3 regions of the Trinickia sp. genome follow, and region 3 is predicted to be linked to each of the others. Evidence: predicted binding sites of a transcription regulator. Region 3 holds the regulator's gene; each other region holds the start of a gene.
What was found. The regulator LexA, encoded in region 3, represses DNA repair genes until DNA is damaged. The targets are predictions, from matches to a motif close to ACTGTATNNNNATACAGT.
Positions count from the first base shown of each region.

Region 1: the regulator LexA is predicted to act here: its motif matches at 3,004-3,021, upstream of recA (recombinase RecA).
Region 2: the regulator LexA is predicted to act here: its motif matches at 3,077-3,094, upstream of imuA (translesion DNA synthesis-associated protein ImuA).

Region 1 covers NZ_JBMRBK010000013.1:36,949-44,894, reverse strand. The annotation lists gene ACO1XS_RS02365 (MFS transporter) at 1-175, opposite strand, end outside; gene ACO1XS_RS02360 (sensor histidine kinase) at 431-2,041, opposite strand; gene ACO1XS_RS02355 (response regulator) at 2,049-2,840, opposite strand; gene recA (recombinase RecA) at 3,096-4,166, shown strand; partial or broken gene recX (recombination regulator RecX) at 4,168-4,692, shown strand; gene sucC (ADP-forming succinate--CoA ligase subunit beta) at 5,218-6,387, shown strand; gene sucD (succinate--CoA ligase subunit alpha) at 6,429-7,310, shown strand; gene ACO1XS_RS02330 (TerC family protein) at 7,584-7,946, shown strand, end outside.
Region 2 covers NZ_JBMRBK010000056.1:1,999-9,944, reverse strand. The annotation lists gene ACO1XS_RS15515 (ABC transporter permease) at 1-873, opposite strand, end outside; gene ACO1XS_RS15510 (ABC transporter substrate-binding protein) at 897-2,486, opposite strand; gene ACO1XS_RS15505 (hypothetical protein) at 2,625-2,825, opposite strand; gene imuA (translesion DNA synthesis-associated protein ImuA) at 3,113-3,820, shown strand; gene ACO1XS_RS15495 (Y-family DNA polymerase) at 3,750-5,219, shown strand; gene ACO1XS_RS15490 (error-prone DNA polymerase) at 5,229-7,946, shown strand, end outside.
Region 3 covers NZ_JBMRBK010000061.1:91,780-99,725, reverse strand. The annotation lists gene ACO1XS_RS16470 (ABC transporter permease) at 1-402, opposite strand, end outside; gene nodI (nodulation factor ABC transporter ATP-binding protein NodI) at 434-1,348, opposite strand; gene ACO1XS_RS16460 (universal stress protein) at 1,548-2,045, shown strand; gene ACO1XS_RS16455 (DUF2939 domain-containing protein) at 2,068-2,700, opposite strand; gene ACO1XS_RS16450 (hypothetical protein) at 2,838-3,182, opposite strand; gene lexA (transcriptional repressor LexA) at 3,206-3,853, opposite strand; gene ACO1XS_RS16440 (sulfate ABC transporter substrate-binding protein) at 4,065-5,102, shown strand; gene cysT (sulfate ABC transporter permease subunit CysT) at 5,129-6,022, shown strand; gene cysW (sulfate ABC transporter permease subunit CysW) at 6,019-6,993, shown strand; partial or broken gene ACO1XS_RS16425 (sulfate/molybdate ABC transporter ATP-binding protein) at 7,004-7,723, shown strand; gene ACO1XS_RS16420 (CysB family HTH-type transcriptional regulator) at 7,787-7,946, shown strand, end outside.

The DNA.
Region 1 (7,946 bases), on a different contig from region 3:
AGCCGGCGGTGGGATTGACGCCCGCGAAAAAGCTCTTGCTGATATAGACGGCGAGCGAGCCCGCCAGATAGAAGTCGTACCACTCGAAAACAGTGCCGAGCGACGACGCGAAGATCACCTTCTTCTCGTCGGCGCTCATCGGCGCGTGCGAAATGTGCCCGCCTACCGTTGCCATGTGTGTCTCCTCATATTGGACAGCAGTTCCATATGTCCAAATTTGGGACACACGGCTGCTTGCGGTCGATTATTGGAAGGCAAACTTACGTCGGACTGACGCCAGGACCGGCTGCTGGTTTACGCCTATGCCAAGCGGCGTTTTAGGTATCGCCGCGTATTTGTCGGGAACATCGCTCAATTTCGCCTAAAACGCTTCTGCGGGTGGCGGGCTCACGGCGGGCCGACGACATGCCCGGAATCGGGCCGGCAATATTCAGGGTAAATCCGGGGTGCCTTCGATGAGCGGCAGACTGATTCGCACGAGCGTGCCCGCGAGTCGGGGCGAGGTTTGGTAGACGTGGTCGTCGATCGTCAGCGTGCCCCCGTGCATCGTCGAGATTTCCCGCACGATGGCCAGCCCGAGCCCGCTTCCGTCGCCTTCGCGCCCGAGAATCCGATAGAACCGCTCGACGACTTTCGGCCGTTCCGCAGGGGCGATGCCGGGTCCCGTGTCCTCGACTTCGAGATGAACCAACCGCTTGGCGCGCTCGAGCACCACGCGCACGGTGATGCGCCCGCCAGTTGGGGTATAGCGGATGGCGTTATCGATCACGTTCGAAAGCATCTCGCGGAGCATGACGGCATTACCAGCGACCATGGCGGGCGGATCGCGGCCCTCCTCGGGCCCCTCGTAGCCGAGATCCATCTGTTTGGCCAGTGCGGCGCGTACCCAGTCGCGCACAGCCAATCGCGCGAGATGCGCAATCTCGATGGGCGCGAAGATTTGCCCCGACATGCGATTTTCGGCGCGCGCAAGGGCGAGCAACTGCGTCACGAGCCGCGCCGCCTGGTCGGAACTTGCCGCAATCTGTTCGAGCGATAGACGCACCTCGGGCGATACGTCCTGCCGCAATGCCAGCTCGGCTTGCGTGTGCAGACCGGCAAGCGGCGTTTTCATCTGATGCGCCGCGTCGGCAATGAAGCGCTTTTGCAGATCGATGTTCTGCGCGAGGCGCGTGAGCAGATCGTTGAACGAGGTGACGAGCGGCTCGATCTCGGGTGGCGCGCGCTGCGCTTCGAGTGGCGACAAGTCGTCGGGCCGGCGTGCGCGCAAGTTGGCCTGCAGCGCCGTCAGCGGCGCAAGCCCGCGCGAAAGGCCGAACCATACCAACACGATCGCAAGCGGCAGAATCACGAACTGCGGCAGGATCACGCCCTTGATGATGTCGTTGGCGAGCGCGCTGCGCTTGTCGAACGTTTCACCGACTTGCACCAGCACCGTTTGCCCGGCCGGAGAGACCGGCAATTCCACGCTCGTATACGCGATACGGATATCGTTGCCGTGCAAGATCGCGTCACGGAATTCGACGATACCGGGCTGAGGGCGATCGTCATCGGCCGGCTGCGGCATATCGGGCACGCCCGCAACGAGCTCGCCGCGTGTGCCGAGCACCTGGTAGAAAACCTTGTCGGTGTTGTCGCCATTCAGAAAGTCGCGCGCGGCAGCGGGCAGCGAGAGTTCCGCCACGCCGCCCACCGGATGGATCTGGCGCGCGAGCACATAGGCATCGGTCTCGAGCGCGCGATCGAACGGACCATTGGCGATCGTCTTCGCCACGAGGTAGGTCACCGCAATGCTCATCGGCCAGAGCAGCAACAGCGGCGCGAGCATCCAGTCGAGAATCTCCCCGAAAAGCGAGCGCGGCCGCTCCGGCCCGCCCGCATCGGCTTCGTCGGGCGGTGCGTACGGATTGGCGGCGGGCGTATGCGCGGCGCTGTCGGGTGTCTTGCTCGCTGCCGCGGATGCGTCGTGCGAGCCGGCCGAGGGTGCCGGGCGCGAGCGCGGTGGCGCGCCGTCGTCCTGTGTCGAGACGCGCGAACCCATTACATGCCTACTTGGATGCAGGTTTTGCGGCGGGATCGGTCGCACGGGGCGCGGTGGGTGCCGTGGCGGCGGCAGCAGCACCATCGGCGGTGCCCTGGGACGGCGCGTCGGCTACCGGTCCGTTCGAGCTTGCGGCGGGCTTTTCGAGGCAATAGCCGAGCCCTCGCACCGTGATGATGCGCACGCCGCTCGGCTCGATCTTTTTGCGCAGACGATGCACGTACACTTCGATTGCGTTGTTGCTGACTTCCTCGCCCCACTCGCACAGATGATCGACGAGCTGTTCCTTCGAAACCAGCCGCCCGATCCGCTGCAGCAATATTTCCAGCACGCCCAGTTCGCGCGCGGAAAGATCGACCACCTGATCGCTCACATAGGCGATGCGCCCGACCTGATCGAACGCGAGCGAGCCGTGGCGGATGACGGTCGGCCCGCCGCCCGTGCCGCGGCGCGTCAGCGCGCGGACGCGCGCTTCGAGTTCGTTCAGATGAAAAGGCTTGGCCATGTAGTCGTCGGCGCCGAGATCGAGCCCTTTCACGCGCTCGTCGACGCTATCCGCGGCCGTCAGAATCAATACGGGCAGGCTCGAATTGCGCGCACGCAGACGGCGCAGCACTTCCAGCCCCGACATGCGCGGCAACCCCAGATCGAGAATCAGCAGATCGAACGTCTGCATCGAAAGTGCGGCGTCGGCCTCGCTGCCGCCCTTGACGTGATCGACGGCATAGCCCGATTGGCGGAGTGATCGGACGAGGCCGTCCGCGAGTATGCTGTCGTCTTCGGCAATGAGTATTCGCATGATGCGCGGGCTGGCCGGCTCGTCGGCGTCGAGCCCGACAGGCCGCAGTCTCCAATGTATTTCGAGGTCTCGCCGCGGCCGGAGCAACCGAAAGTTGCGCCGTGCTCGCCGCCCGGCTCGTTGCCGCCATGCAAATCCGCGTTGTACCGGGCTTGCAAAGAACCCTGTTTTTTTATACAGTACTTGCGTTTCGTGTGCCGGCCAGTACTCGGCCCGCCCGCCACAGACGCCGCTCATCATAGCAAAGGACGATTCATGGAAGAAAGCAAGAAAGGCTCGGCTGGACTGACGGCTGAAAAGAGCAAGGCGCTGGCCGCCGCGCTCGCGCAGATCGAAAAGCAGTTCGGCAAAGGGTCGGTCATGCGGCTCGGCGATGGCGAAGTGGCCGAAGACATCCAGGTGGTCTCCACGGGCTCGCTCGGCCTCGATATCGCGCTTGGTGTCGGCGGCCTGCCGCGTGGGCGTGTGGTCGAGATCTACGGTCCCGAATCGTCGGGCAAGACGACCCTGACGCTGCAAGTCATTGCCGAGATGCAAAAGCTCGGCGGCACGGCGGCGTTCATCGATGCCGAGCACGCGCTCGATATCCAATATGCGGCGAAGCTCGGCGTGAACGTGAACGATCTGCTCGTGTCGCAGCCCGACACGGGCGAGCAGGCGCTTGAAATTGCCGACGCGCTCGTGCGCTCGGGCTCGATCGACATGATCGTGATCGATTCGGTCGCGGCGCTCGTGCCGAAGGCGGAAATCGAAGGCGAGATGGGCGATTCGCTGCCGGGCCTGCAGGCGCGCCTGATGTCGCAGGCGCTGCGCAAGCTCACGGGCACGATCAAGCGTACCAATTGCCTCGTGATCTTCATCAACCAGATTCGTATGAAGATCGGCGTGATGTTCGGCAACCCCGAAACCACCACGGGCGGCAATGCGCTCAAGTTCTATGCTTCGGTGCGGCTCGACATCCGCCGTATCGGTTCGATCAAGAAGAACGACGAAGTCATTGGCAACGAGACTCGCGTGAAGGTGGTCAAGAACAAGGTCTCGCCGCCGTTCCGCGAAGCGATTTTCGACATCCTGTATGGCGAGGGTATTTCGCGCCAGGGCGAGATCATCGATCTCGGCGTACAAGCGAAGATCGTCGACAAGGCCGGCGCCTGGTACAGCTACAGCGGTGAGCGCATCGGGCAGGGCAAGGACAACGCGCGCGAATTCCTGCGCGAGAATCCCGATATCGCGCGCGAGATCGAAAACCGCATCCGTGAGTCGCTGGGCGTGAATGCCATGCCGCCCGCCGATGCGGGCGTCGCAGTAGCCGGCGAAGAGGAGTAAGCGCCGCGTGATGCGCAAGGTCCGCGCTGCATCGGGTACCGTCGGTGCCGCCGCGCGCGGACAGCGCTCGCTTCGGGCGCGCGCCCTCGATTATCTGTCGAGGCGCGAATACAGCCGTGTCGAGTTGTCGCGCAAGTTGTCTCAGTTTGCCGAACCCGAAGAATCGGTCGAGGCGCTCGTCGATTCACTCGAGCGCGAGGGCTGGCTGTCCGATGCGCGGTTCGTCGAAAGCGTCGTGCATCGGCGTGCTCAGCGGATGGGCACGACGCGCATCGTCAGCGAATTGCGCCGGCATGCCGTTGACGATTCGCTCGTCGAGGCGGTTGGCTCGAAGCTTCGCGAAACTGAACTCGCTCGCGCCTTGGCGGTCTGGCGCAAGAAATTCGGTACGCTCCCGCAAACGCCTGCCGAGCGCGCGAAACAAGCGCGCTTTTTGGCGATGCGCGGATTTTCACAGGCTATCGCCATGCAGATTCTCAAGGGCCAAGGCGAGCCTGATGAGTCGAGCGACTGGAGCGACGACTAGTCACGATCGCATCGCGCAGCCATCCGTGACGAGGTTCCCGGTCGCTCCCGGGGGACTGGACGCTCGGGCCAGCCAGCGTTCCGAGCGATGGTTCCCACTATGCTAAAATCTTCGGGTTTCCTCGCCAGCCGTCTTCCCTCCCATGCCGCTTTTACCGCCCGTGTCCCGCCCGTTGCGCTGTCATTCACGCGCGATTCGAGCGGAAGCCTTCGGGCGCGAGGATGGCCTCCGGGACATCGGGACGCGTCTGACCGACCACCCGCCTCGTGACGAGGCGAATAGGGTGCAGTGCCCCTGTCCCCTCGAAGTTTCCCCTCTCGCCTACCGCGCCCGCGTCGGGCTCAAATTCCCCGATTACTTTTGCCACCGCTCGATACGTCACTTGCCTGCACAGGCTTGGACGTGCATGGCGCAGCGAGGCGAAGGTGGTACGCGCGCAGATACGGACGAGGCCGGCACGACCGGTGCCAGGGCAGCCAGCGATTACGAAGTTCAATCCAACTCTTAGACTGAAGGGAATCACGCATGAAGATTCACGAGTACCAGGGTAAGGAAATCCTGCGGAAATTCGGCGTCGCGGTGCCGCGCGGCAAGCCCGTGTTTTCTGTGGATGACGCGGTGAAAGCCGCCGAGGAGCTCGGTGGCCCGGTTTGGGTCGTCAAGGCGCAGATTCACGCGGGTGGCCGTGGCAAGGGCGGCGGCGTGAAGGTCGCGAAGTCGCTCGAGCAGGTGCGCGAGTACGCGAACCAGATCCTCGGCATGCAGCTCGTCACGCATCAGACCGGCGCGGAAGGCCAGAAGGTCAACCGTCTGCTGATCGAAGAAGGCGCGGACATCAAGAAGGAGCTGTATGTCGGCCTCGTGATCGACCGCGTTTCGCAAAAGATCGTCGTCATGGGTTCGAGCGAAGGCGGCATGGACATCGAGGAAGTCGCCGCGAAGACGCCCGAAGCGATCCACAAGGTTGCAGTCGATCCGGCCACGGGCCTCGCGGATGCGCAGGCCGATGAGCTCGCGAAGAAGATCGGTGTGCCGGACGCATCGGTGCCGCAAGCACGCGCGATTCTGCAAGGTCTTTACAAGGCGTTCTGGGAAACGGACGCATCGCTTGCCGAAATCAACCCGTTGATTCTGACGGGCGACGGCAAGGTGATCGCGCTCGACGCCAAGTTCAACTTCGATTCGAACGCGCTCTTCCGCCACCCCGAGATCGTCGCCTACCGCGATCTGGATGAAGAAGATCCGGCCGAAGTCGAAGCCTCGAAGTTCGATCTCGCCTACATCTCCCTCGACGGCAACATCGGCTGTCTCGTGAACGGTGCCGGCCTGGCGATGGCAACGATGGACACCATCAAACTGTTCGGCGGCGAACCGGCCAACTTCCTCGATGTCGGCGGCGGCGCCACGACCGAGAAGGTCACCGAAGCGTTCAAGCTGATGCTGAAAAACCCGGGCCTGAAGGCCATCCTCGTCAACATCTTCGGCGGCATCATGCGCTGCGATGTGATCGCCGAAGGCGTCATTGCCGCCTCGAAGGCCGTGCATCTGCAAGTGCCGCTCGTCGTGCGCATGAAGGGCACGAACGAGGACCTCGGCAAGAAGATGCTCGCCGATTCGGGACTGCCGATCATTTCGGCGGACAGCATGGAAGAGGCTGCGCAGAAGGTCGTCGCGGCTGCCGAAGGCAAGGCGTAAGCGCCGCGTCGAAGCCACCGGATACGAACAGAGGTCAATACATGTCGATTCTGATCAACAAAGACACGAAGGTCATCACGCAAGGCATCACCGGCAAGACCGGGCAGTTCCATACGCGCGCATGCCGTGAATACGCGAACGGCCGCGAGGCGTTCGTCGCGGGTGTGAATCCGAAGAAGGCCGGCGAGGATTTCGAAGGCATTCCGATCTACGCGAGCGTGAAGGAAGCGAAGGCTGAAACGGGCGCGACGGTCTCGGTCATCTACGTGCCGCCGGCGGGTGCCGCGGCGGCGATCTGGGAAGCGGTGGAAGCCGATCTCGATCTCGCGATCTGCATCACGGAAGGCATTCCCGTGCGCGACATGATCGAGATCAAGGACCGCATGCGTCGTGAAAACCGCAAGACGCTGCTGCTCGGGCCGAACTGCCCGGGCACGATCACGCCCGACGAACTGAAGATCGGCATCATGCCGGGCCATATCCACCGGAAGGGGCGCATCGGCGTCGTGTCGCGTTCGGGCACGCTGACCTATGAAGCAGTGGGTCAGTTGACGGCGCTCGGCCTGGGTCAATCGTCGGCGGTCGGTATCGGCGGCGATCCGATCAACGGGTTGAAGCACATCGACGTCATGAAGATGTTCAACGACGATCCCGACACGGACGCCGTCATCATGATCGGCGAGATCGGCGGTCCGGACGAAGCGAACGCAGCGTACTGGATCAAAGACAACATGAAAAAGCCCGTCGTCGGCTTCATCGCCGGTGTGACGGCGCCTCCGGGCAAGCGCATGGGCCATGCTGGCGCGCTGATTTCGGGCGGTGCCGATACGGCCGAGGCAAAGCTCGAAATCATGGAAGCCTGTGGTATCAAGGTCACGAAGAATCCGTCGGAGATGGGGCGTTTGCTGAAGTCCATTCTCTGAGGCTGATTCGTTCGAACGCGTCGCTGTGGCGGGCATTGCCACGCCACACGATGCGTGCGACGGTGCACCTTATCGTCGGCATTTTTGGTATTCTTGCGAAATTCGTTCGTAAGCTTTCCGATAGCCGACAGGAAGCGAGGAAGCGCGGGTGGCTTCCTCGTTTTTTTTGCCCTGCCAGCGTCCATTCCAGGTTGTGCTTCGGCTTTACCCGTGCCGCACAAACCTACCGACATCGCAGTCCCAGGAATACCTTTTGCACCTATGCTCGATTCCATGATCGATTTTTTCTCGACGCTCCATTGGGGCGCCGTCATCCAGATTGTCATCATCGATATCCTGCTCGGCGGCGACAACGCCGTCGTGATCGCGCTCGCATGCCGCAAGTTGCCTCCGGCGCAGCGTATGCAGGGGGTGCTGTGGGGAACGGCCGGCGCGATCGTGTTGCGCGTCGCGTTGATCGCTTTTGCCGTGGTGCTGCTCGATGTGCCGCTGCTCAAGTTTGCGGGCGGCTTGCTGCTGCTCTGGATCGGCGTGCGACTTCTTGCGCCGGCGCACGATGCGCATGAGAACGTCAAACCCGCCGACAAACTCGTGGCGGCCATCAAGACGATCATCATCGCCGATGCGGTCATGAGC
Region 2 (7,946 bases), on a different contig from region 3:
TGCGATGACGGTCAAAAGCGGCACGGCGATGTTGCCGAAAGCGTGACGCCAGATCACGCGGCTTTCCGGCAGGCCTTTCGCGCGCGCGGTGACGATGTATTCCTGATTCAATTGATCGAGCATGAACGAGCGGGTCATGCGGCTCAGATAGGCGACCGAGTAGTAGCCGAGAAGGGCGGCCGGCAAGGCAATATGCGAGATCGCATTGCGCAGGACGTCCCATTCGCCCGCCAGCGCGGCATCGATCAGCAACGAGCCGGTACGCGGGTCGACCATGCCGTCGTAGAGCGGGTCGAGCCGCCCCGGTCCGCTCACCCAGTGCAGCCGCGCATAAAAGAGCAGCAGCCCCATGAGACCGAGCCAGAAGATCGGCACCGAACTGCCGATGAGCCCGATGAAGCGCGCGAGATGATCGATCGGCCGGTTGTGCCGGACCGCAGCAGCGACCCCGAGCGGCACGCCGAGCGCGATGCCGATCAACGTCGCGAGCGTGGCCAGTTCCAGCGTTGCAGGGAATACGCGCTTGATGTCGTCGAGTACCGGGTTGGCCGTCAGCAGCGATATGCCCAGGTTGCCGTGAAGCACGTCGCGCGCGTAGAGGAACAATTGCGTGGCGAGCGGTTTGTCGAGTCCGAGTGCGATGCGCTCGGCTGCGTAGGCGTCGGCCGACGCGCGATCGCCGAGCACGGCGAGCACCGGATCGATCGGCACTTTGCGGCCGATCACGAAGGTCAGCACGATGAGGCCCGCACAGGTGACGGCGAGCATGATCGCCCAGCGCGCAATGCGCAATGCCCAGCGCACGGCTGGCCTTCGCGCAGTCAGTGTGCGCAGCGCTTCGAATCGGGCGTGCGACGAAAGCGGTGTCGACATGATGGGCTCGGTCGAACGTGGGGTTATTTCTTCAATGTCCGATAAGACGTCAGGTCGTTGATGGGGCCGACTTCCGGCCCGGTGACGCCGGGGCGTGTAGCCACCTGAACGACTTTTTCGAACATGATGATAAACGGCGAATGGTCGAGTACCTGCCGCTGCAGGGCGACGTAGCGCTTCGCACGCTGCGCGGAGACGGGTTCGACGAGCGCGGCCTCGGTGTCGGCGGTGAGCTGCGGAATGCCCCAGCTGTTGCGCCACGCCAGCATTTTGTATTTCGATTGATCGGAGTTGTCCGGATTCCAGGCGAAGCCGCGCGCGTTGCTGTTCGGATCCATGTAATCGGACGACCACTCGCCGATGAAGATGTCGTGCTGGCGCGCACGGTATTTGCCGATCGCCTGCTTGGCGTCGCCAGGGATCAACTTCACCTTGATGCCGCCTTGCGCAAAGCTCGCTTGCAGCGCTTGCGCGATTTCCACGAACGGGTAGTCGTTCGGCATGTCCATCGTCACTTCAAAGCCGTTCGGCAGGCCGGCTTTTGCGAGCAGCGCCTTCGCCTTGGCCACATCCAGACGGTAGGGATTCGCATCGAGCACGCCGAGAAAACCGTCGGGCACGAAGGTTTGATGCACTTTGTAAGTCGTACTGACGATGTTGCGTTGAATGCCGTCGTAATCGACGAGCCATTTCATCGCCTGCTGCACTTCAGGCTTTGCCAGATTCGGATTTTTCGTGTTCAGGCTCAGATAGAGCAATGCCGAGGCGGGCCACGATGCCACGTGGATCTTGCCCGCTTTCGAAAGTGCCGCGAGGCTGTCGGGGCTCAGATTGCGCGCGGCGTCGGCATCGCCGTTTTCGAGCAGCAGCCGCTGCGCTGAGGCTTCGGGCACGTGACGTAGCACGATGCGCTTCATGGGATACGGGGTGCGGTAATCGTCGAATCGTTGCAGCACGAGGCTTTCGTTCGGCGTCCACTTGACGAGCTGGTAGGGCCCGGAGCCGGCGTCATGGGTCCTGAGCCACGCGCTGCCGGCGTCGCCGTTCTGTTCGTGCGAAAGCAGCAGCTTCTTGTCGAGAATCGAGCCGGGGCCCGCGCTCAATACGTTCAGGACGAAGCTCGGCGCATATTTGCGATCGGTCTGCAGTGTCACCGTCTGTTCGTCAATCTTTCGAACCTGCTGCGTGACGCTTTCTTTCGTGAGGCCAAGATCGGCCAATACGCCGGCCGGACCTTTGCCGAGCAATACGGTGCGCTGGAGCGACCAGGCGACGTCGTCGGCCGTGACGGGATTGCCCGAATGGAATTTGACACCGGGGCGAAGCTTGAACGTGTAAGTAGTGCCGTCGGCACCGACGCTCCACGACTGCGCGAGCTTGGCTTCGAACTTGGAGGGGTCGTGCAGATCGATCTGCACGAGGCGCTCATAGACATTCGCCACGTATTCGGACGGTACGAGCTCGTAGATTTCGCTCGGGTCCAGTGTCGTGAACTCACCGATTTGCGTGGCGATCACGAAGATGCCGGGCGGCGTGGCGGCATAAAGCGTGGTGAGGGGCGTCAGTGCGGCGATCGCCGCGGTGACGACGAATTTCGACAGCAGATGCTTCATGCGGGCTCCATCGGAAAAGGGCGATGGGCTCCGCGGCGGTGGGGGGTGGTGACAGCCGCGCGCGGAGCGCAAGACCGCAATCGTACCGCGTGACGACTGTATGTAATCAATATGTGTGGCGGTCTCTGGCCAATGCCGTCATCGGTGGCAATCGACCCACGCGCGTGCCCATTCGATGCCCGCCGCGCGCGCTTCCTCTTCGGTAGCGAAAAAAGCGAGGATACCGGAGCCTTGAATCAGCTCGTTGTTCCGCATGACGGTGCCGCTCGCCGCAAAGCGCTCGTCTTGCGCGATGACGTGGCCCCAGATTTCATAGCCTTGGTATCGTTCGGGTTCCATTGAAATAGGACGCTGCAGTATCGAGCCAGTTCGTGATGAATGATGCCGCGGCCGGTGACGGAAGGACGCTCGGGGACGCGGTGATGAGAGATGCCGACGCATGCGCCATTCCAGCCGGCCAATAGTGGAGGGCCAGCGAGGAATCGTCCACCTCCCAGATTTACGGGGTGCGTTGCCGGCGCCCCTTTCTTCATTTTCCTGCCGTCATCCCAAAAAGTACCTATTCGGGACACTCCGAATACGTGTAGCATACTGTACATCCATACAGGTTATTGCGCAATTGTCCGATGTTTGCCGCTCTTTCCCATCCCGAAGACGTTCATCCTTCGCTCTGGCGCGGGTCGCAGCTCGCGCGGGGCAGCCTGCGTACAGTGGATACGGGTTATGCGGCATTGTCGGCCGAGCTGCCGGGCGGCGGCTGGCCCCTCGGAGCACTCGTGGATCTGCTGATTCAGCAGCCGGGGGTAGGCGAAATGCGGCTGTTGCGGCCGGTGCTCGCGGCACAGGGCCGGCGTCCCATTGCGCTCGTGCAGCCCCCGCATGTGCCCAATGGGCCGGCCTTCGCCTATCTGGATGTGCCCCTCGAACAATTGATTCAGGTGCGCGCGGCCAAAATGCCCGATGCCCTCTGGTCTGCCGAGCAGATGCTCCGGGCTGGCACGTGCGGGGTGGTGCTCTTTTGGGCGCAGCAGGTGCAAACGGCCTCGTTGCGGCGGTTGCATCTTGCTGCCCAGTCGTCGGACACGCTTTTTGTCATGGTGAGGCCGCTCGCAGCCGCTCAGCAGGCCTCACCGGCGTTGCTGCGGCTGGCGGTGCGCCCGGCGGACGACGGCATCAGCGTCGATATCGTGAAGCGACGAGGGCCGACACGCGCCGAAGCCTTGTCGATTCCTCTGCATCCCAGTCCTATTTTGTTCAGCCGTCATGCGCGTATTTCTCGCCGTCAAACTGTACCGACTCCAGCTGGAGGTATTCCAGCCGAAGTGGTGGCCTGAAGCGGCACAAGGCGCGGTCGTACTCGAAAAAGACAGCGTCATCGTGGCCGATGATGCCGCGCGCGCAGGGGGCGTGCAGCTGGGCATGCGCCGCGGGGGCGTGCTGACGCTGGCGCCGGGTGCCACTATTTACGAGCGCGACCTGACCAAGGAAGAGGCCGCGCAGCGCGAAGTCGCCATGGCGCTGATGCAGTTTTCGCCGGAAGTGAGCAGGGTGGATGGAACAACCCTGCTTGTCGATGTCAGTGCGAGCCTGCGTCTGTTCGGCGGGATGCTGCGATTGTGCCGGCAGGTGCGAATCGTCTTGCGCGATATGGGCCTGAGCGCGCGCGTCGGTGCGGCGCCTACGGGGCAGGGAGCCTGGCTGCTCGTTCAGAACGGTCAGCGCCGTTTTCTCGCGATGCGTTCGCTCGCGCGCGAACTCGACAGGCTGCCGTTCGGCACGGTGCCGGATCTCCAACCGTTCGCCGATTGGTTGACCGGTCTCGGCTGCAAGACGATTGCCGATATTCGCCGGTTGCCGCGCGCGGGTTTGCAAAGACGCTGCGGTGCCGAAGTGCTCGCATCGCTCGATCAGGCTTTCGGCGGGACGCCCGAGCTTTTCGACTGGCTGGAGCCGCCGCCCGTCTTTGCGGCCCGCATCGAACTGCCCGACCGCATCGAGCATGCGGAAGGCATGCTGTTCGCCGCGCGCCGGCTCATCGTGCAATTGTGCGGCTGGCTCGTGGCCCGCCAGCTGTCGCTCGCGGCGGCAACGTTTTTTCTCGAACACGAGCGCGGCCGCGAAGCGATGGAGCCCACGGCACTCGCGATCGCGCTCGGCGAGCCGACCTGGCGCGAAGATCATCTCGTCAAGCTGCTCAAAGAGCGTTTGGGACGTCTGACGCTGCCGGGCTCGGTCATCGCGCTTCGGCTCGAAGCGACGAACGTGGCGCCGGCGGTGCCGGCCTCGGAAACGCTCTTTCCCGAGCCCGGTGGCTCGGCACAGGATCATGCGCGGCTCATCGAGTTGCTCGTCGCGCGTTTGGGAGAAGAAAACGTGCTGCGCGCGGCGCCGGCGGCCGACTATCGTCCCGAGATCGCGAACCGTTGGGTGCCGGTGCATGCCAAGATCCAAGCGGCGAGCGCGCCCGCGGTCCTGCCGCGTCCCACCTGGTTGCTCGAGACGCCCGTGCGTTTGCTGATGCGTCAGCATCGTCCGTTCTACGGCTCGCCGCTCAAGATCGTTTCGACCGGCGAGCGGATCGAGGCCGGCTGGTTCGACGGCGAACTCGTGACGCGCGATTACTTCGTGGCTCAGGCGCAAGACCGAAGCTGCTACTGGATCTATCGCGAGCGCGTAAGCAGCCGCGATATCGAAAAAGAGCCGAGCTGGTTTCTTCACGGGCTTTTCGGTTGAGGCGCGACGATGACTGTTCCGACCGCGCTGCCGGCTTATGCCGAGCTTTTTTGCCTATCGAATTTCACGTTCCTGCAAGGCGCATCGCATGCCGAGGAGTTGGCCGAGCGCGCCGCGCAATTGGGTTACGCCGGCCTGGCGATCACCGATGAGTGCTCGCTTGCCGGTATCGTGCGCGCGCATGTGGCGGCCAGGCAAGCGCAACTGCCGCTCGTCGTCGGCTCGTATTTCAAGCTGGTCAACGCCGACGGCTCGCCGGCTTTCGGGCTGATTCTGCTCGCACAGAACCGGGACGGTTATGGCAATTTATGCGAGCTCATCACGCTGGGGAGAATGCGTGCGCCAAAGGGCGAATACCGGCTGACACCGCAGGATCTCGCTCGGCCGGAAAAACCGTACACACATCTGCGCGGCATGCCCGGGTGCCTGGCGATCCTCGTACCCGATTTCCCCGCCAAGGAGGCGCTGCTTGGCGAGCGCCTGCAATGGCTCGACGCGACGTTTCCCGCCAGAGCCTGGTGTGGTCTCGTTTTGCATCAGCGCGCGATGGACGACATTCATCGCGGCACGATCGAATATGTCGCGCAGCAATGCGCGCTACCGGTCGTCGCGCTCGGGCATGTGGTCATGCATGTGCGCTCGCGCAAACCTTTGCAGGACACCATGACGGCGATCCGGGTGGGCAAACCGGTGCACGAATGCGGCTACGAGCTTGCGCCCAACGCCGAACAGCACCTGCGCCCGCGGCTGCGGCTCGCCAATCTCTATCCCGAGCATGCGCTGAAGGAAACGACGAACATCCTCGCGCGCTGTACGTTCTCGCTCGATTCGCTGCGCTACGAATATCCGGACGAACTCGTGCCGCCCGGAACGACGCCGACCGATTACTTGCGTCAGGAAACCTATATCGGCGCTCACCGACGCTTTGCGAGCGGTATTCCGCACGATGTTCAAACCCAGATCGAATACGAACTCGATCTCATACGCGAGCTCGAATACGAGCCTTATTTCCTGACTGTCTATGACATCGTCCGCTTTGCCCGCAGCCGCGGCATTCTCTGCCAGGGGCGCGGCTCGGCTGCCAATTCGGCGGTTTGCTACTGCCTGGGCATTACCGAAGTGGATCCAGCCCGCGGCAATATGCTGTTCGAGCGCTTCATCAGCAAAGAGCGCGGCGAGCCCCCCGATATCGATGTCGATTTCGAGCATCAGCGCCGGGAAGAGGTCGTTCAGTACATTTATTCGAAATACGGCCGGGACCGGGCAGCCATTGCCGCCGCAGTGTCGACATACCGCCCGCGCGGTGCACTGCGCGAAACGGGCAAGGCGCTCGGTGTCGACCCGCAAATCGTCGATCGGGTGGCCAAATCGCACCAGTGGTTCGATGGCAGACGCGACTTGCTCAAGCGTTTCCAGGACTGCGGGCTCGATCCCGAAGCGCCGCTGATACAGGCGTGGGCATCGCTCGCCACGCAACTGCTCGGTTTTCCTCGCCATCTGTCGCAGCATTCGGGGGGCTTCGTCATCAGTCGCGGCAAGCTGTCGCGGCTCGTATCGATCGAAAATGCGGCCATGCCGGAACGTTCCGTCATCGAATGGGACAAGGACGATCTCGAATCGTTAGGATTGCTGAAAGTCGACGTGCTTGCCCTGGGTATGCTCTCGGCCATTCGCCGCACGCTCGATTTCGTTTCGCAACTGCGAGGCGAACGTTTTGAAATGCAGGACATTCCGCCGGAGGATACTGCGACGTACGAAATGATTTCGCGCGCCGATACGGTCGGCGTGTTTCAGATCGAATCGCGCGCGCAGATGTCGATGCTGCCGCGTCTGAAGCCGCGGACGTTCTACGATCTCGTGATCGAGGTTGCGATCGTGCGGCCGGGGCCGATTCAAGGCGGCGCCGTTCATCCTTATTTGCGGCGTCGCCAGAAGCTAGAGCCCGTCACGTACCCCGGCAAGGCGCTGGAAATTGCGTTGTCGCGCACGCTCGGCGTGCCGATCTTCCAGGAGCAGGTCATGCAGGTCGCAATGCTCGCCGCGGGCTTTACGGCGGGCGAGGCCGATCAACTGCGGCGGGCGATGGCTTCATGGAAACGCAAAGGCGGGCTCGAGCAATACTACGATCGCATCGTAGGCGGCATGACCGCGCGCGGCTACGAGAAATCGTTCGCCGACGGTATTTTCGAGCAGATCAAGGGATTCGCCGAGTATGGCTTCCCGGAAAGTCATGCGGCAAGCTTTGCACTGCTCGTCTATGCAAGCAGCTGGCTCAAGCGTCATGAGCCGGAAGCTTTCCTCGCGGCGATGCTCAATAGCCAGCCGATGGGATTTTATTCACCGTCGCAGCTCGTGCAGGATGCGCGGCGCCACGGTGTCGAGGTATTGCCTGTCGATATTGCCATCAGTCAGTGGGATGCGACGCTCGAACAGGTGGCGCACAGGGAACGGCCCGCGGTTCGTCTTGGCCTGTCGCAGCTCAAGGGCATGCGCGATGGCGCGGCCGAACGCATCGCCCTCGCGCGAGCGGCGCGGCCGTTCGAGAGCGTACGCGACATGGCGTGCCGGGCCGAACTCGATCGCCACGACTTGCAAGTACTCGCCGCGGCCAATGCACTCGCATCGCTCGCCGGTAATCGCCGCGAAGCGTTGTGGCAATCGGCGGCCGCCGTGCCGGACAAGGACATGCTCGCGCGCGCGGTCCTGGAGGACGAAACGCCGGCGCTT
Region 3 (7,946 bases):
TACGACAATGTCGCCGAGCGTGAGCGGCGTGTGCATGATCGCCTCCCACGTACGCTGCACGTGCATCCGGGAAAATCCAGAGTACATCGCTTCGAACGTGGCGGACATCATGACGCTCGACGCAACCGTGCCCGCCGCCAGAAAGTCGATATACGGGACACCGGCGACGTGTCCCACCATCAGCCCGAGCCCGAAGCCCAGTCCGAAGAGATAGATCATCGGGTCGGCCAGATTGCCGAACATCGACGCCAACGCCAGCTTGCGCCAGACCAGGTAATTGCGCCGCCATACGGCAATCCAGTGCGTTGCATTGGACGGCCACGCGAATCGCACGCGCACGGCATGCCGCTCGCGCGTGCGGCGCTGCCCAGTTTCGGTGCGATGGGAAGAAGACGTATCCATCAAAGCTTTTCCGGTTGACGTTGCCCGTGGCTCATTCCTGCATTTCTCGCCCGGTCAGGCGCAGGAAGACGTCCTCGAGGTTCGCCGGTCGGTGAAGGTAGCGTAATCCCTGGCGGCCTGCGAGACGAGCATTGACGGGCCCCGGATCGTCGACATAGCAAAAAAGCGTTTCGCCGCTGATCTCGGTGCGCACCGCAAAAGGCGACAATTCCTCGCGCAGGGCTTCGGGCGCCGCGCCATAGACTTCAATGACATCGCAGCCGATCTCCTTGGCGATCAATGCGCGCGGTGCGCCTTCCGCGATCTTTCGGCCTTCCTCGATGATGCAAAGCCTGTCGCAGAGCCGCTCCGCTTCCTCCATGAAGTGTGTCGTGAGCATGATGGTCTTGCCGCGAGACAACAACGAGCGCAACCGTTCCCAAATCAGGTGCCTCGCTTGCGGATCGAGCCCGGTTGTGGGTTCGTCCATGACCAGCACGTCCGGGTCGTTGATCAGTGCCCGTGCAAGCGTCAAACGTCGCTTCATGCCGCCCGAAAGTTCGGCCACGCGAGCATCGGCCTTGTTTTCGAGGCGCGCGAATTCCAACAGCGGATCCACCTTGGCCCGGGTCTTGCTCGCAGACAGGCCGAAGTAACGGCCGAATATGAGCAGGTTTTCGCGCACGGTGAAATCGGGATCGAGATTGTCGAATTGGGGGACTACGCCGACGCGCTGCCGGGCGATGCGCGAGCGTGCTGGGATGGATTCGCCGGCAAGCATGATCGTCCCCGCGTCGGGGTTCGCGATGCCGAGCAGCATCTTCAGTGTCGTGGTCTTGCCGGCCCCGTTCGGCCCTAGCAGTCCAAAGCATTCACCCGTGCGGACATGAAAACTCAGTCCATCGACGACCGTCTTATCGCCGTAGTGTTTTTGCACGTCAGAAAATTCGATCGCGTTTTGCGGCATCGGGAGTCGAATGTGGCTGATACGAAAATAGGTCCGTCGGCGCTCCATTCTATTGCATCGTCTGAAAGCGTCGTGCAAGGGAGCATAAAAGGACGCGTGGGCGGCAGCGAACTAGGCGTTTTCCATCTCTTGCAAGCGCGGGTGCGCCGCACCATGATTGAACCAAACGTCTGCGGTTAACGCAGGAAGGGAGGCCACGATGGCAAGCTACAACAAAATTCTGCTCTGTTACGACGGCACGCGCGAAGGCCGCAAAGCATTGCGCTGCGGCGCCGATCTCGCGCTCGACCTGAAGGCGGAAACGCATCTATTGTCGGTTGTCGACATGCGCACGAGCATCGCCCAAAGCGCTGGGCTATTGACCGACGTCGCGTGCGGCCGCTTCGAGGACGCCGCCCGGGAAATCCTGCAGGAAGGCGTCGATTGGCTCACAGAGCGGGGTGTCAAATCACAGGGGCATTTCGCGTTCGGTCATCCGATCGATGAAATCGCCCGGCTCGCCGCCGATTTGAAAGTGGACCTCGTCGTGGTCGGGCATCGCGCACGGAGCGGTTTGTCCCGCTGGTGGATGGGGGCAGGTAACACGCTATTGCTCGATCGCGTGTCGTGCAGCATTCTCGTGGCCGTCTCGACGGCGCATGAGCAAGAGCCCGTGACTGCAGCGCCCGCCAAGGCTGGCGCGGGAACGGAAACCTGAGCGCCGACAGGCAGCGCGCACGCTACTGGTTCAGGTTGACCGCGAAGAGCTTCCACGAGAACCAGCCGTCGCGCCGCAGCAGCACGCTGTAGGGCCGGCTTTGCGCATCGCGCCGATAGGTGACGACGAATTGATCGATGCCGTCATATCCCGCGCTCGCTCGCGGCGGTTGAGTAGGCGCAGGCGCAGGCGCGGGCGCGTTGGATTGCCCCTGGCCCGACGCGGCAGAGTCCTCGTCGGGTTGTGCGCCCGGCTGCGGCGGCGTTTCGCCCGGTTCGCCGCGGGGCGGCAAGCCGTTCAATAGCGCCGCGACGCCGTCCGGCGTGGCATAAGCGTCAACGAGCGGGCCAATCAGCGCCATACCGACCAGCGCACCGAGCGCCGCGAACGGATGCTCCCGTTTTTGCTCATCGATGCGGCGAGCCAGCATCTCGGTCACCTGCTGCTTCAGGCTCGTGCGCAGCGCCGGATAGTCGACGTAGCGATTGACGATTTCGGCATTCCGAGCGTCCGCCGCGCGCTTGAGCCGATCCAGCACAAGATACGGCGAGGCGTACGCCAAGGCGGCCACCCCGAGGACGATAACGGCAATGAGGACGGCGACAGCGGTGACGAGCCGATGGCGGCGGCCGGGACTCCTTTGATCGTTCATCATTCGATAGTCAGCTCATTCGGATGGAATTCATGATGGACTGCTTCCGACGCGAAACGATCCCGGCCGTCATCACCAGCGGTAACAACCTGTTTCAGCGGGCGATGGGACCCATGCGCCCCGGCGTTGCCCCCTCGGATTCAACCCAAACTGGCTGAGCGCAGCCCGGCGCGCTCCTCGTCGATGCACCGATCGATCATGCGGCACACAGCGTCGATCGTGCCGACAAGGATTACGCGCGACGCGCCGTGATAAACCCGGACAGGAGCGCGGCGCGCGGGCTCCGCGTGCAGGCCGCTGTTGAGTGACACACGGGCAAACGCGGGCTGTGTCGACGGCTGGAGGCCTGAAGACGACGCAAACGTCGATTCGCGCCCGGCGGTGCGCAACGGAGTTGCTTCGAGCGGCGGGCAGGGAATGAGGCCGCGCAAACGACGCAGGCGGCCGAAGGCGCGAAACGGAATAAGGCGGGCAAGGCGGTCCATGGCGTCTCCGTGATGTTCGTAATTCAGAATTCGGTGGGACGAATCAAGCCGACGGCAATCCCCTCGAGCGCGAACTCCGCGCTGCCGGCGTGCACGAAGATGTTCTCGTAATCGGGGTTTTCGGCGATCAGTTCGAGACCGTCGGGGCGGCGCTTCAAGCGCTTGACCGTGACGTCGTCCCCAAGACGCGCCACGATGATTTGACCGTCATTCGCTTCGGTGCGCTTTTGCACCGCCAGCAGGTCGCCATCGAGAATGCCGGCGTCGCGCATCGACAGGCCCCGCACCTTGAGCAGGTAATCCGGTTTGCTCGAAAAGAGCGCCGGGTCACAGACGTAATGCTGCGAGATATGCTCCTGCGCCAGGATGGGGCTGCCCGCTGCGACTCGTCCGACCAGCGGCAGCGACAACTGCATGAGCGCCGCATGGGGCAGCGAAAGCTGACGCGGCGCATCGTCCAGACCGAGCAGCCGGATGCCGCGCGATGCACCCGCGGCCAGTTCGATGACACCCTTTCGCGCCAGCGCGCGCAAGTGCTCTTCAGCTGAGTTTGCCGAGCTGAAACCCAGCGCCGCGGCGATTTCGGCGCGGGTGGGCGGAAAACCACTGTGCTCGATCGATTGCCGGATCAGATCGAATACCTGCTGCTGCCGTGCGGTGAGTTTGGTCATAGGGTCACTGTATGTATGAACAGGTTGCTGTATTTTTATACAGTATCGTGCGGATTTCAAGCAAAACGTTGCGACCCCGCGGCGAAGGCTCCAGTGCCGCCTTTAGCATTTTTTCGTATAAAAAAATGAAAATCCATTCGTTCCGCTCATAAGGGCGACCGTCTAGACTGGCCCGACTTCATACAAACGCCGGCAGGCAGAGGGGAAACGCATGAGCACACGGGGAACGGCGCGTTCCGGCGCGCGCAGACGCTGGTTGGCGGGGATGGCCGCCGGCACGGCGGCGCTGATTCTTGGATCGCCGAGCGCATTCGCGCAAACGACGCTGCTCAATGTTTCCTACGACCCGACGCGCGAGCTCTATCAAGACGTCGACAAGGCTTTCGCCGCGCAATGGAAAGCCCAGACGGGCGAGACGCTTTCGATCCGTCAGTCGCACGGCGGCTCCGGTGCGCAGGCGCGCTCGGTGCTCGACGGCCTGCAGGCCGACGTCGTGACACTCGCGCTGGCCTACGACATCCAGGCGCTGGCCGACCGGGGCCTCGTGGCACAAGACTGGCAAAAGCGGTTGCCGGACAACGCCTCACCCTATACGTCGACGATCGTGTTCCTCGTGCGCAGCGGCAACCCCAAGCACATCAAGGATTGGGACGATCTGGTGAAACCGGGGGTTTCGATCGTGACGCCGAACCCCAAGACTTCGGGCGGGGCGCGCTGGAATTACCTGGCGGCCTGGGCCTATGCGCTCAACCGGCCGGGCGGCGACGCCGCCAAGGCCCGCGCGTTCGTCACTGCGCTCTATCGCAATGCGGGCGTGCTCGATTCCGGAGCGCGCGGCGCGACGACGAGCTTCGTGCAACGCGGTCTCGGCGATGTGCTGATCGCGTGGGAGAACGAGGCGTTTCTCGCACGCAAGGAATTCGGCGCGGACAAGTTCGAGATCGTGGTGCCGTCGGCCAGCATCCTGGCGGAGCCCCCGGTGGCGGTCGTGGACCGCGTCGTCGAGCGGCGCGGCACGCGCAAGCTCGCCGAAGCGTATCTGCGCTTTCTCTATACCGACGAAGGACAGCGGATCGCGGCGCGCAACTACTATCGGCCGCGCGCCACCAATTTGCCGGCCGATCTGACCGCGCAGTTCCCGAAACTCAAGCTCTACACGGTCGATGCCACATTCGGCGGCTGGACCAACGCGCAAAAGACGCACTTTGCCGACGGTGGAGTGTTCGATTCGATTTATCAGCCGCATTGAGCGGTGCCCGCCTATCGGTCGAAAGCATGACGAAATTCGCTTTTCGCAAACCCGGCGCCTTGCCCGGCTTCGGTCTGACACTCGGTCTCACGCTGACCTACCTGGGTCTCGTCGTGCTCATACCGCTCGCCATGGCCTTTTTGAAGGCGGCGACGCTCGGACCCGCGCCGTTCTTCGCGGCTGTCGCTTCGCCACGCGTCGTTGCCTCGTACCGTTTGACGATCGGCGCCGCGGCGGTTGGGGCACTCATCAACGGCGCGTTCGGCCTGCTCGTCGCGTGGGTGCTCGTGCGCTATCGGTTTCCCGGCAAACGGTTCGTCGATGCCATCGTCGATCTGCCGTTCGCGCTGCCGACCGCGGTGGCCGGTATCGCACTCGCGACGGTCTACTCCGAGCACGGATGGATCGGCCGGTGGCTCGCGCCGCTCGGCCTCAAAGTGGCATTTACGCCGCTTGGCGTGCTGGTCGCGTTGACCTTCATCGGCCTGCCGTTCGTCGTGCGAACAGTGGAGCCGGTCCTTGCCGATTTCGAGCGCGCGCAGGAAGAAGCCGCCGCCTGCCTTGGCGCCTCGCGCGCCCAGACGTTCGTGCGCGTCGTGCTGCCCGCGCTCGTGCCCGCCTGGTCCACGGGGGTCGCGCTCGCGTTCGCGCGCGCACTCGGCGAATACGGTTCGGTCATCTTCATCGCCGGCAACATTCCGATGAAGTCCGAAGTCACCTCGCTCATCATCATCACCAAACTGGAACAGTACGACTATGCCGGTGCAACTGCGCTCGCCACCGCGATGCTCGTCGCTTCGTTCCTGATGCTTTTCGCGATCAACGCGCTGCAATGGCATTGGCAGCGGCGCACGAGTCCGCGTGGGCGCCGCCGGTCGGGTCCGACGAGCGGTACGACGATCTCGGGAGCGCTCACATGAACCAACTTGCTGCGACCGCCCGTTCGGCTCGCGCGCCGGCAGCGGATGGCGTGCGGGCGCGAGCCGATACGCATGAAAATCGGGAGCGTGCTCAGACCGCCGGCGTCCGCCGACCGGCCGCATCGGCGCGCCGGTTCGCGCCTGCGGCCCAGTGGGTGCCGCGCTGGACGCTCATCGGCATCGCGCTCGTTTTTCTCTCGCTGTTTCTCGTCGTGCCGTTGGCCGCCGTCTTCACCGAGGCGTTCAGCAAAGGTGTGCGCTTTTATTTCGAGTCGCTCGTCGAGCCCGATGCACGCGCGGCGATCGCGCTGACGCTCGGTGTCGCCGCGATTGCCGTGCCGCTCAATCTCGTGTTCGGGCTCGCCGCTTCGTGGGCGATCGCGAAGTTCGAGTTTCGAGGCCGCGCACTGCTCACGACGCTGATCGATCTGCCGTTCTCGGTGTCCCCCGTGATTTCGGGCGTCATATACGTGCTGCTGTTCGGCGCCCAAGGCTGGCTCGGTCCGTGGCTCGAGCGGCACGACCTTCAGATCGTGTTCGCGGTGCCGGGCATCGTGCTCGCGACGCTATTCGTGACGTTTCCGTTCGTCGCGCGCGAGCTGATTCCGCTCATGCAGGCGCAGGGTAAGGAGCAGGAGGAAGCGGCGCGGGTGCTCGGCGCGTCGGGCTGGCAAATCTGGCGCCGGGTCACGCTGCCGAACGTGAAGTGGGGCTTGCTCTACGGCGTGATCCTCTGCAACGCACGGGCAATGGGCGAGTTCGGTGCGGTATCGGTGGTCTCGGGCCATATCCGCGGTCTGACCGACACCATGCCGCTGCACGTCGAGATTCTCTACAACGACTACAACTTCGCGGCCGCCTTCGCAGTTGCGTCGCTGCTCGCGTTGATCGCGCTCGCGACGCTGGTGGCGAAGCTCGTCGCGGAGCGCCGGATGGCCGCCGCCGGCGTGGGCCGCACGCATCATCGATGAAAGGATCGTCATGAGCATCACCGTTCGCAATCTGGAAAAACATTTCGGCGACTTCAAGGCGCTCGACGACGTATCGCTCGAGTTCGGCCGCGGCGAGCTGGCGGCCTTGATCGGACCGTCGGGCTGCGGCAAGACGACTCTTTTGCGCGTGGTGGCCGGGCTCGAGTCGGCCGATGCCGGCGAAATCGTATTGAACGGCCGCGACGTCACCATCCTCGACCCGCGCGATCGGCGTGTCGGGTTCGTGTTCCAGCATTACGCGCTCTTTCGTCATATGACGGTCTTCGAGAACGTTGCGTTCGGACTGCGCGTCAAGCCGCGTCGCGAGCGACCCGCGGCCGCGGCGATCGACGCCAAAGTGCGGGAGCTGCTCGAACGCGTGCAGCTCGCGCAGCTCGGCCAGCGCTATCCCGCCGAACTCTCGGGCGGGCAGCGGCAGCGCGTGGCACTGGCGCGCGCGTTGGCCGTCGACCCGTCCGTGCTGTTGCTAGACGAGCCGTTCGGCGCGCTCGACGCCAAGGTGCGTAAAGAGCTGCGCAATTGGCTGCGACGGCTGCACGACGAGCTTGCGATCACGACGCTCTTCGTCACACATGATCAGGAGGAAGCGCGCGATGTGGCGGATCGTATCGTCGTGCTCAATCATGGGCGCGTCGAGCAGCAGGGCACCCCGGAGGAAGTCTATGAGCGTCCGGGCACACCGTTCGTCAGCGAGTTTCTCGATGTCGCCGCATACTGAGTGCATCGCGCCTTACCGAATCGACCGCCGTACTCCCGAACCAGCGAGACTTGCATGAACTTCCAACAACTGCGATACGTACGCGAAGCGGTGCGCCGCAATCTGAACCTCACCGAGGTCGCGAATGTGCTGTTCGCCTCGCAATCGGGCGTCTCCAAGCAGATCAAGGATCTCGAGGACGAGCTCGGCGTCGACATCTTCGTGCGGCGCGGCA